One region of the Arthrobacter globiformis genome, then DNA from elsewhere that is predicted to be linked to it. Evidence: predicted binding sites of a transcription regulator. Region 1 holds the regulator's gene; the other holds the start of a gene.
What was found. Region 1 encodes LexA, which represses DNA repair genes until DNA is damaged. Its sites were predicted from a motif close to TCGAACANNTGTTCGA; they were not measured.
Positions count from the first base shown of each region.

Region 1 (6,074 bases):
TCACGTCGAAGTCCCAGTTCTGGACGCCGTAGGAGTGCACAAAGTAGAAGCGTTCACCCTCGACGCCGTCGAAAAGCCTGGAGCCTTCCGGGACCTTGACGGTGTTCCACCCCATGTGCGGCACCACTTCGGCCGGGAGGAGTTCCACCTTGCCGGGCCACTCCCCCATGCCTTCGGCTTCGGTTCCGTGTTCGACGCCGGCCTCGAAGAGCACCTGCAGGCCGACGCAGATACCGAGGACCGGACGGCCACCGGCAACGCGGCGTCCGATCATCCTGATTCCATCCACGGCCTTAAGCTCGCGCATGACCGTTTCGAAGGCGCCGACGCCGGGCACAACCAGCCCGTCGGCGTTCAGCACGTCCTCGGGTTTGGAGCTCAGGATGACCTCGGCACCGGCGCGTTCCAGCGCGCGCACGGCAGAACGGACGTTGCCGGAGCCGTAGTCCAGGACGGTGACGGTGGGCTTGCCCTCCGGGGATGCCGGCTTCAGCGTGGCCGACGGGTCGAGGATTGCGCCCTCGCGCAGTACTTTGCCGGTCACAGTGCTCCCTTGGTGGACGGAATGCCTTCGACGCGGGGGTCCGGCTCGACGGCTGCGCGGAGGGCCCTGGCGAAGGCCTTGAACTGGGCTTCCACAATGTGGTGCGGGTCGCGGCCGGCGATGAGGTTCATGTGCAGGCAGATGCCGGCGTGCAGCGTAATGGCCTCGAAGACGTGCCGCGTCAGCGATCCCGTGAAGTGGCCACCGATCAGGTGGTACTCCTGCCCGGCGGGCTCGCCGCCGTGCACCAGGTAGGGCCGGCCGGAGACGTCAACGACGGCGTGCGCGAGGGCCTCGTCCAGGGGCACGGTGGCCTCGCCAAAGCGGCGGATGCCCGCCTTGTTGCCCAGAGCGGTGCGCAGGACCTCGCCGAACGTGATGGCAACATCCTCGACTGTGTGGTGGACGTCAATGTGGGTGTCGCCCGTGGCCTTGACGGTCATGTCGATAAGCGAGTGCTTGCACAGCGCCGTCAGCATGTGGTCGTAGAACGGGACTGACGTGCTGATGTCCGACACTCCGGTGCCGTCGAGGTTAATCTCCACCAGCACGGAAGATTCGCTGGTGGCGCGCTCCATGCGTGCAGTCCGTGCCTCGGCAGCCTTGATTCCGGTGTCGCTCATGGTGATAGATGTCCTTTGACGAAGGATGGGGGCGGACCTGACCTGGTCCATATCCAAGTTTAGGCCGGAAGTGCGGCCTGCCGGGCCAGGATGGTTTCCAGCGCTTCCAGGAAGGCTGTGGTTTCCGTCTCAGTACCGGCCGTGACCCTCAGGTGGCCGGCGATGCCGACGTCGCGGACGAGCACCCCTGCATCCAGCAGCCCCTGCCAGACCTCATGGGGGTTCTCCAGCCCGCCGAAGAAGACGTAGTTGGAGTCGGACGCCGCGGGCCGCAGCCCCATCCGCGTCAGTTCCGCGACAATCCGGTCGCGCTGCCGCTTGATGTCCTGGACATCGGCCATCAGCGCCTCGCGGTGCTGCAGCGCCGCGAGGGCGGTTGCCTGCGTGACGGCCGACAGGTGGTAGGGCAGGCGCACCAGCCGGAGGGCGTCTGTCACCTCCGGGGCCGCGGCCATGTAGCCCAGGCGGGCGCCGGCAAGAGCGAACGCCTTGCTCATGGTCCGGGAGACGATGAGCCGCTCCCGGCCGGGCAGCAGGGTGAGGGCGCTGGGCGTGCCGTCGTGCGCGAACTCGTGGTAGGCCTCGTCCACGACCACCACCGCCTGGCTGGCTTCCCCGGCCTCGTAGACTGCTTCCACCACATCCAGGCCAAGGCCCGTGCCGGTGGGGTTGTTGGGCGAGCACAGGAAGACGATGTTGGGTTGGAGTTCGCGCACCTGGCTCGCGGCAGACCCGGCGCTGAGGCCATAGTCGTCGGCACGCCTGCCGGCGATGTAGGCGGTGTCCGTGCCGCTGGCGAGGAGCGGGTACATGGAGTAGGTCGGCGGGAAGCTCAGGAGCGACCGGCCCGGGCCGCCAAAGGCCTGGAGAATCTGCTGGAGGACCTCGTTGGAGCCGTTGGCCGCCCAGAGGTTGTCCGCGCTGAGCCCGTGGCCAAGGTACTCGGCCAAGGCTTCCCGCAGTTCGGTGAATTCGCGGTCGGGGTACCGGTTGAGTCCGGCGGCGGCCTCGGTTACGGCCGCGGTGATGGCCGCCCGCACGTCGGCAGGCACGCCATGCGTGTTCTCGTTGACGTTGAGCAGGATCGGAACATCAAGCTGCGGGGCGCCGTAGGGGGAAAGCCCCCTCAGGTTGGTCCGAAGGGGCAGTCGGTTCAGTCGCTCAAGCTGGTCAGTCACCTAGACAGTTTAAGTAACCTGGAGGGCTGGCCGGAAACTGTGACGGTTCCGGCGCCCGGGAACCGTGCTCCGTCGCCCCTACTTATTCGGCACAAACAGCTGCTGGCCGGGCATTACCCTCCCGGCCTGAAGGTCGTTGAGCTGGACGATATCCGCAATCACGTCCCGGGGATCGCGGTCGGGGTCGACTTGTCCTGCGATGGCCCACAGTGATTCACCGGGCTGCACCGTGACCGAAACGGTGGGCGTAACGGTCAGGCCACTGGCATTGTCTGCAGCCTTGGCCGGGGAGTTCAGGAACCCGGCAAGAGTCAGGATCATGGCGGCAAGCAGGACAAGCGGCAGGCCGATCAGGACAATCCGGCCCCGGCGGGTGAGGCGTAGGCGCGGCGGCTTGCCGGGCCGGGACAGTGGCGTTGAAGTTGATGCTGCTGTTGAAGCTGACATGGCGTGAGCCCTCCTGGACCAAGTTGTAGCGCCTCGAGTTCGAACGAACGGTTCGAACACCGGGCTGACAAGCGACCCTGACTAGAACACATGTTCGAACTTTGCTTTTCCTAGTTTTAGCACTTATCAACGAATTAAGTCGAGACTCGCTAGAACAAATGTTTGATAAAGCACTGTGGCTGGCCTACGTTTGAAATCACAGAACAACCACATCTGCAGTTGATCAGCAGGGTCTGACATTTTTCAGGCCGGAAGTTCCCGGCCCCTGCAGCTACCGCGGCCGGGAGGAACGGAAAGGCGTTGGCGAACATGGCAGCACAGGCCTCTGACGGCAAGGCTCCCCAGCGCAGCCCGCGGTCTCAGCGGACCCCCAAAGGACTAACCGTCCGCCAGAAAAAGATCCTGGAGACCATCCAGCGCTCGGTCAATGACAACGGCTACCCGCCGTCGATGCGGGAAATCGGCGACACCGTCGGCCTGGCCAGTCTCTCCAGCGTGACCCATCAGCTCTCGCAGTTGGAAAAGCTTGGCTACCTGCGGCGCGACCCCAAGCGGCCGCGCGCCATGGAGGTCCTGATGCCGCTCACTTTGGATGCGGGGACGGCAAAATCCGGCGGCGCGGACAAGGGCCCCGCCCTTAGCACCGCAGGCGCTTCCGTATCCGAACTGCCCAGCGCGATGGACACCGCGATGGTGCCGCTGGTCGGCCGGATCGCCGCCGGCGGCCCCATCCTGGCGGACCAAATGGTGGAGGACCTGATGCCCCTGCCCCGCCAGCTGGTGGGGCACGGCGAACTGTTCATGCTCAAGGTCGCGGGCGACTCCATGGTGGACGCCGCCATCTGCGACGGGGACTGGGTTGTGGTCCGGCGGCAAAGCGATGCGGTCAACGGCGACATCGTCGCGGCGCTGCTCGACGACGAAGCGACGGTCAAGACCTTCCGGCAGCGGGACGGCCACACGTGGCTGCTTCCGCAGAACACCCGGTACGAACCCATCCTCGGCGACCACGCCGTTGTCATGGGCAAGGTGGTTTCCGTACTTCGCTCGCTATAGCCGCTGCAATCTTCGGCCCCGGGCTGTTATAGCCCGGGGCTTCTTTAGGCCTGTGCGCCGGCGAGCCGTTCGAGTGCTGCGACGGCGGTCTTCCTGTCGGTCGTCGGCCAGAACGGCGGCAGGGCGGCCCGCAGGAACCCGCCATAGCGTTCCGTGGACAGCCGGGAATCCAGCACCGCCACCACACCCTTGTCGTTCGTGGACCGGATGAGCCGTCCTGCCCCCTGGGCCAGCCTGATGGCCGCGTGTGTGGCGGATACGGACATGAAACCGTTGCCGCCGGCCTGGGCAACGGCCCGGGACCGCGCGGTCATCAGGGGGTCGTCCGGCCGCGGGAAGGGGATCCTGTCGATGACCACCAGCCGGCACGACCCGCCCGGCACGTCGACGCCCTGCCACAGTGACATCGTGCCGAACAGGCAGGTATCAGGCTCGTCGGCAAACTGCTTCACAAGTGCCGTCATGGTGGACTCGCCCTGGCAAAGAATGCTGACATCCAGCCGCGTGCGCAGGGCATCTGCCGCTTCCTCGGCGGCCCGCCGTGAGGAGAACAGGCAGAGCGCTCCCCCGCCGGAGGCGCGGATGAGGGACTCGAGTTCGTCCAGCGCCTCAGGCGAAGTGCCGCGGCCCGGTTTCGGCAGGTGCCCTGCCACGTACAGGATGCCCTGCCGGGGGTAGTCGAAGGGCGAACCCACGTCGACGCCGGTCCAGCTCGGCGCGCCGTCCCCGACCAGGCCCAGCCCGCCTGCGGCGGGTTCGAAGGCAGAGCCGATGGCCAGTGTGGCCGATGTGAGCACCACGGTATGGCCGGCGAACAGGCCTTCCCGGAGCCTGCCTGCCACGCTCAGCGGGGCGATGTTGATCAGAGCCGGGGCAGTCTCGTCCGGCGCCGAGTATCCCTGCTGGGGATCAAACGTGCTGTTCCGGGAGAACCAGACCACCTCGCGGTTTTCCCGGGCGGCGATGAGCCGCTCGCAAAGCTCCAAAATCACCAGCAGGCGGGAGCGTGCGAGCTGCCGCCCGCCGTCGGCCGTGGTATTGCTGTCCCCCTTGGAATCCGACAGCGCCGCCCGGCAGGCCTCACGAAGCTGGTCCACACAATCCAGCTGCTCGTCGTTCAGGCCGTTGGGCAGCAAGCCGCTGGGAACGCCGGCAAGAGCCACCTCGAGGTTGGCGGCCGCTGTGTTGAGCGCGTCAACAGTGATCCCGGTGTGCTTGCGGGCGCCGGACGCTGCGGCATGGACCATGGCCACCGACAGCTGCCCCGAAACCGCGCCGGTCACCCGGTCCTGGAGTTCGTGGGCCTCGTCCACCACCACGACGTCGTACTCCGGCAGCACGGCCAGGCCCTCGAAGGCGCTGACGGCCAGCATGGCGTGGTTGGTCACCACGACGTCGGCTTCCGTGGCGTTATGGCGGGCAAGTTCGCTGAAGCATTCTTCGGCGAGGGGGCATTTCTGCGCGCCGAGGCATTCCATGGACGTGACGGACACCTGCCGCCAGGCCCGGTCCGTGACGCCGGGAAGGAGCTCGTCACGGTCGCCCGTGGTGGTCTGCTCCGCCCATTCCCGGAGCCTGACCACCTCCTTGCCCAGCTGGGAGGAGGGGCCGCCCATGGCCGCGGCGAAGTGCGGGACGCTGGTGTCCTCGCCCAGTGAGAAAAGCTGGCCTTCGGAAGGCTCCTCGCTGGGAAAGCCGCCCTCGAGCTTGTGCCTGCAGACGTAGTTGGCACGGCCCTTCACCAGCGCAATCTTCACAGGCCGGTCGAGTGCAGGTTTGAGGCTTTCCAGTAGCCGCGGAAGGTCCCGGCCCACGATCTGGGTCTGCAGCGCGAGGGTGGCGGTGGAGACGAGGGTCGGTTTGTTGCTCTCAAGCGAGTGGGCGATGAGCGGGACAAGGTAGGCCAACGACTTGCCGGTTCCCGTGCCGGCCTGCACCAGCAGGTGGTCGCCGGTTTCGATGGCGCGTGCCACCTGTCGGGCCATCTCGTGCTGGCCGCTGCGGCTTTGGCCGCCCATGCCCGCCACGGCACGGTCGAGCAGCTCCAGTACATGCTGCTCGCCGGCCGTGGCGCTGGCTGCGGCGTCTGCCGCCCCGTCAGTCATTGCTGATGAAGGATTCCAGTTCAGCCGCGAGGCCTTCCCGGACCATGACAACGGCGCGGGTGCCGCCCTCTTCGTGATCCAGGCTAAGGATCTCCGCGTCGGAGTCGTGCAGTTTACTGAT
Region 1 covers NZ_JAUSXI010000001.1:1,992,877-1,998,950, reverse strand. The annotation lists gene hisH (imidazole glycerol phosphate synthase subunit HisH) at 1-544, opposite strand, end outside; gene hisB (imidazoleglycerol-phosphate dehydratase HisB) at 541-1,167, opposite strand; gene QFZ33_RS09125 (histidinol-phosphate transaminase) at 1,227-2,345, opposite strand; gene QFZ33_RS09120 (LysM peptidoglycan-binding domain-containing protein) at 2,424-2,792, opposite strand; gene lexA (transcriptional repressor LexA) at 3,102-3,848, shown strand; gene QFZ33_RS09110 (ATP-dependent DNA helicase) at 3,893-5,953, opposite strand; gene hflX (GTPase HflX) at 5,946-6,074, opposite strand, start outside.

Region 2 (6,074 bases), 1.8 Mb from region 1:
GCAGGAAACGCGGGCGCAACAATGTCACGCCACACTTGGTTGTGCCGGCAATTGCAGGCACCAGCTCCAGCTCAGGAGGCCACGCCATGTTGAAGGAAGCCAAACCCCACATCACCCGGGTCCGTGCCCTGGACCAGCTGCATCGCGGCGACGAGATCGAGGCCCGCCTGTCGGTGGGCCCCTGCTATGACGACGTCATCGTCCGCCGCGGCAGCGTCCAGGAGACGGCCCCGGGCATCGGTGTCGTGTGGATCATGGATCATCACTCGGGCATGCGCAAGGCCATCAATACGGACGAATGCAGCGTTTGGCGCGTCGCCTGAGCCGTCTAACCGCCAGCCACGGACTGAATAATCAGCACTTCCTGGCCGGCAGAAACTTCCGTTTCCAGACCGCGGAGACGCCGGACCTCCTCGCCGTTCACGTAAATATTCACGTAACGGCGGAGCGCACCCGTCTCGTCCCGCAGCCGCCTGGCGAGCACCGGGTACGTCCCGGTCACGGAATCCAGCAACCAACCCACACTCACCGCCCCGTCGGCGGGTGTAGTCAGTATGGACTGCCCGCCGGCGAGCGGCTGGAGGACGCCGGGAAGGACCACGCTGATCTCAGCCACCGCACATCCTCATGCGGGAGTCCCCGCTGCAACCGGGGCTCCGGCCACTACGGCAGCGCGAACGCACAGCACATCCGGAAGATGGGACGCCACTTCCGCAAAGGTTTCACCTTCGTCGGCGCTGGCATACACCGCGCCGCCGCGGGTTCCGAAGTACACCCCGGCGGGTTCTGCGGAATCCACGGAGGCCGCGTCACGGAGCACCGCGTTGAATTCTGACTGCGGCAGCCCGGAATCCAGGCGCTTCCACGTCGAACCGGCATCGTCGGTACGGTGCACGGCGAGCTTTCCGTCCGGCGGGATGCGTTCGCCGTCGGCTTTCAGGGGAACAACCCAGGCCGTGCCTGCCCGCCTGGGGTGCGTCAGCATGACGAACCCGAAATCGGCCGGCAGGCCTTCCGCTATCGATTCCCAGTTCTCGGCATTGTCGTCGGTGCGGTACACGCCGTGGTGGTTCTGCGCGTAAAGGCGGCCTTCGACGGCGGCATCCGCCGCAATCTTGTGCACGCACTGGCCGAATTCCGGGTTGGGATCGGGCATGAAGTAGGCGGAAATGCCTTTGTTCCGCGGCTCCCAGGACGTCCCGCCGTCGAGCGAGCGGTAGACGCCTCCCGTGCTCATGGCCACGTGCACGTCGTCCCCGGAGGGGTTGACCACGATCGAGTGGGCGGCCGCGCCGCCATATCCTGCGCCCCATTCGCTGCGGTGCGGGTGGTCCCACAGTCCGCGGTTCAGCTCGAAGTGCTCGCCGCCGTCGGTCGATTTCCACACCGAGATCGGCTCCGCACCGGCCCAGACCACCCCCGGGCGGGATTCGGCATCGGGGTAGATTTGCCAGATGCGTTCCACGGCGGCGTCGGTGCCTTCGGGGAACTTGATGGCGCCCTGCTCGGGCTCGGTCCAGCTGGCGCCGAGGTCATCCGAGTGGGCAACGTACGGACCCCAATGCTCAGACCGCACCCCCACCATAATGCGTGTACGGCCGTCCCCGCGTGTCGATTCCGATGCTCGGTATCTCGCTCATCAGGAAGTGCGGGCCGGAAAAGGACCATTGCTTCCGGTCCTGGCTGGTGGCCAGCCAGAGGCCTTTTTTGGTCCCGATCGCTAAAACGAAACTCTCTGAGGCATTCATGCACCCCATGCAACCACTCCGGCAGAGGGGCTGCAATGGTTTGGGCCCCCACGGATTTTCCCGGGCTCGTTGCCCGGCCGGGACCTAGGACCCGATCCTCGCACCGGCTTTGGCGGTGCCGGCTTTCGCGCCACGGCGGTTTCGCCACCAGCGGCGGATCAGGTCAGCGGCGGCCAGGATTCCGGCCAGGGGCGTGAGGACGGCGGCAGCGTAAACGAACAGCAACCATGTCAGCGTGGCGATCGGGGGCTGGCTCCGGCTCAGCAGAGACAGGCCGCCCAACAGGCCCGCCACCCAAAAGAGCACCACCAGCATGAGCACGGCCGCTGCCGGAAAGTACTCGTTCCGCACCACCCTCTTCAAGGTTTCCACCACTGATCCTCCTGTGCCTTGCATCCCCATGAGACCAGTATGCGACGCAGACCCGCTATGACAGAGACGGCACGGCCAACGTGTGATGAAGACAACCGCTGCCTGGCCGGAATACACTCTGTCAGCCCCGGGGACTACACTGAGTTATCGAACATATATTCGAAAAAGGGTGTGTTGTGGGTGTGATCATTGGACCCCGCGTGATAGAGGCGGGACTTTCCCTTCGGCTGGTGCTGATCTCGCCTGTGGCCGTGGCGGCGGGCTTCCCGTCCCCCGCCCAGGACTACTTTGACGGGCGGATCGACCTCAACGAGCACCTGATCAAGGACATCACCAGCACCTACATCGTGCGGGTATCCGGGGACTCGATGGAACAGGCCGGCATCAGCGACGGCGACGAACTGATCGTCAACCGGGCACTGGAACCTCGCGACGGGTCCGTGGTCGTCGCAGTGCTGGACGGGGAACTCACCATTAAGCGGCTGAAGATCACCGCGGCGGGTGTGGTCCTCCAGGCCGCCAACCCTCTGTATCCGGACATCAACGTCCCGGCGCTGGCCGACCTCACCATCTGGGGCGTGGCCACGAGGTGCCTCCACCATGTCTAGCACTCGGCAGCAAATAGCGCTGGTGGACGTGAACTGCTTTTATGCCAGTGCGGAGCGGGCCTTCGACCCCTCTCTGGAAGGCAAGCCGCTCGTGGTGCTCTCCAACAACGACGGCTGCGCCGTGACCCGCAGTCCGGAGGCCAAGGCCCTGGGGATCAGCACGGGCGAACCGTGGTTCAAGCTCGCCCCCCGGGCCAAGGAATGGGGCCTCATTGCCCGGTCCAGCAACTATGAACTGTACGGCGACATCAGCGCCCGCGTCATGGAGCTGCTGGGGCGCTACTCGGCCTGGCTTGAGGTGTACAGCATCGATGAGGCCTTCCTGGGCGTCAAGGGCAGCCCCGAACAGGTGGTGGGCCTCGGCCGGACCATCAAGGCCGCGGTCCAGCGCAACGTCGGGGTGCCCGTGTGCGTAGGCATCGCCGCCACCAAGACGCTCGCCAAGCTCGCCAACCGGTGGGCAAAGAACAACCCCGCGCTCGGCGGGGTGTGCCGCTGGGAGTCGATGGACCCGGAAGCACGTGAACTGCTCATGGCCCGGCTGCCGGTATCGGAGGTCTGGGGCGTGGCGGGGCGGCTGGAGAAGCGGCTGAACGCCGTGGGGATCTGCTCCATCCTGGAGCTCAGCCGGGCCGATCCGGTGATGGTGCGCGACCGCTTTTCGGTAGTGCTCATGCGCACCGTGCTGGAGATGCGTGGAACACCCTGCATACCGCTGGAGGAGGAACGCTTGGGGCGGGATCAGTTGATCTTCTCGCGCTCGTTTTCCACTCCCCTGACGTCGGTCCCCGAATTTCGCCAGGTCCTGAGCGTTTACGCGCAGCAGGCCAGTGCCCGGCTGGCCCGGCACCACCTTCAGGCCAAGGTCCTCACCGCGTTCGCCGGCACGTCCCATTACAACCCGAAGGACAAGTCGTTTCCCTCGGTGTGCGTTCCGCTGCCCATGCCCACCTCAGACCCGGTACTGCTCACCAGGGCTGCCCACGCCCTGCTTCCCGCGATCCAGGATGGCGTCAAATACGCCCGCGCCGGCATCATGGTGACCGACCTGCGGCCCTCCGACAGCCAGCAGCCCCTTGAGCCCTTCACCAACCCGCACGAGGAACGCGGGATCGGCCCGTTGCTTGAACAGATCAGCCGGAAGTACGGCAGGGGCACCATTGGACTCGGGTTCGCAGGCTTGAGGAGCGACCTGGACTGGAGCATGAAACGCGGAATGCGTTCGCCGCGCTACACGACGCACTGGGACGAGCTGCCGGTGGTGCGCGCGGCATGACCGGCAGCGGCGAACCGGTCCGCGATCAGTCAGTCCACAAATTCAGACTGCGTCTCGATGAAATCCCACTCGGCTTCGGTCAGGATTGCCTGCGGCGTGTCCGGGTGCGGACCTCCCGCCTCGGCAATCCCCTGCATCACGAACACCGGAACGTCGCCGGCCCGCAGGTTCTCGCGAAGCCACTCCTTGCTTTTCAAGTCCAGATCAAGCCACCACATGTAAATCTGCATGGGACGCCGCCTTTCTACGTCTCCACGCTAGGCTCGCCGCGGCCGGGATTCAAGGGAAGATCAGCACTCTTCTCCACGGGGCAGCAGCCGTACCGCAGGGCTGAAAACCGCCGCTGAGCTGGGGCGCAGGCGGCAGGGGCTCTGGTCTTTCCTGATGCTGCAGGCACACAATTGATTATGGATGCAGAGCATTTCAGCGGCCCGCCTCCCCTCCTAGTGGGTATGGTTCCCGGCCAGCATCCGGAGGTCCTCAAGACCGCCGTCACCCTGGCCCAAAAGCTGTCCGCCCCGCTGCTGTGCGCCTACGTGGACGAGGCAAGCTACCTGGTTGAGTGGGATCCCGCGCGCTCTGCGCACCGGCTTTCCCTGCATCCCGACAGGGACGACGACGACATCCGTTCAGTAACGACGGATCTGAAGTCGGCCATCGGCTCGGCCATGCAGGACGGAGGGCCGGCGTGGACCTTGCGCACGCTGGCCGGGGATCCCGCCCGGGCCCTCGGCAGGCTGGCATCGGAAGTCGATGCTCCGATGATCATCGTGGGCACGCCGGAGCGCGGCTTCGGGCACCGGATCACGGAACTCCTGAACGGCTCCGTGGCTGCCTGGCTCACCCACCATCAAAGCCGTCCCGTGCTGGTGGTCCCGTTCCGGATGGCCGCACACCAGGACCGGGCCGAATAGTCAGTCGCGCCACAAGGCAGCCGCAGAAAAGTAAAGCGAAAGTAGTTATTCGAGGTGGTGGCCAACTTGGCTACCCGGCAAGTAAGCTGATCAGGCAGGCCGATGAGGCCCGCCCAAAGACTGCTCCGGAGTGCGTATCCCCCAATAACGCGCTCCGGAGCTTTTTTGTTGCCCGAAAACCTCCGGCACCGGACCATTCCTTTCCGCACCATCACCTTTCGCATCCACTTCGGCTTGCCCCCATCCTTGACTAATACCCCCTAGGGGTATAACTTGAGGTCATGGAAACTTCCGAAGGACGGACGCCGACGGCGCCTAACGAAGAAGCGATTGCTGAAGCCCCGCAGCACGGCTACACGGCCGACAAGGATGCGTACCTGCGCCGTCTCCGACGGATCGAGGGACAGGTCCGTGGAATTGCCCGGATGGTTGAGGAAGACAAGTACTGCATCGACATCCTGACGCAGGTGGCGGCCGTGACCAAGGCCCTGCACGCCGTCAGCTTGGGCCTTGTGGAAGAACACATTGGCCATTGCGTTGTCGGGGCGGCCTCCGAACCTGATCCTGACCTGCGGGCTGAAGCCATCGACCTCAAGGTCAAGGAGGCGGCGGGTGCCATCGGACGCCTGCTGCGCTAGCCGCAAACCACCAACCACCAGCCGACCACCCCGTCGTCGCACCAACAAGGAGTCAGCAATGAGCACCATCTCCACCAAAGTCCACGTCTCCGGCATGACCTGCGGGCACTGCGTATCGGCCGTCAGCGAGGAGCTCGAGGCGCTGGCCGGCGTCGAGGAGATCGACATCGACCTCAATGCCGGCGGCGTTTCGACTGTCACCATCACCTCCACGCAGAAACTCTCCCCCTCCGAAATCGGCGAGGCTGTGGCCGAGGCGGGCTACCTGGTGGTGGCCAACGAGGCCTGACCCGCCTCCCATTCGCACCGAGCACGACCAAAAGCGGGCACGACCAAGAAGGACCAGTCATGGGCACCGAACATCTTTCCGCAGGCCCCGCCAGCCGGGTGATCGAACTCGACGTCGAGGGCATGACCTGCGCGTCGTGCGTGAACCGTGTGGAAAAGAAGCTGGCCAAGCTCGAAGGCGTCCAGGCCACCGTCAACCTCCCCTTGGAAACAGCCCACGTGACCGTCCC
Region 2 covers NZ_JAUSXI010000001.1:164,403-170,476, forward strand. The annotation lists gene QFZ33_RS00780 (hypothetical protein) at 87-323, shown strand; gene QFZ33_RS00785 (MoaD/ThiS family protein) at 329-616, opposite strand; partial or broken gene QFZ33_RS00790 (WD40/YVTN/BNR-like repeat-containing protein) at 626-1,757, opposite strand; gene QFZ33_RS00795 (hypothetical protein) at 1,833-2,120, opposite strand; gene QFZ33_RS00800 (LexA family protein) at 2,297-2,728, shown strand; gene QFZ33_RS00805 (Y-family DNA polymerase) at 2,721-4,004, shown strand; gene QFZ33_RS00810 (hypothetical protein) at 4,034-4,234, opposite strand; gene QFZ33_RS00815 (universal stress protein) at 4,412-4,918, shown strand; gene QFZ33_RS00820 (metal-sensitive transcriptional regulator) at 5,200-5,556, shown strand; gene QFZ33_RS00825 (heavy-metal-associated domain-containing protein) at 5,615-5,845, shown strand; gene QFZ33_RS00830 (heavy metal translocating P-type ATPase) at 5,905-6,074, shown strand, end outside.
Region 2: a site for LexA is predicted at 2,268-2,283, ahead of QFZ33_RS00800 (LexA family protein). Genes of this name have one in related genera too.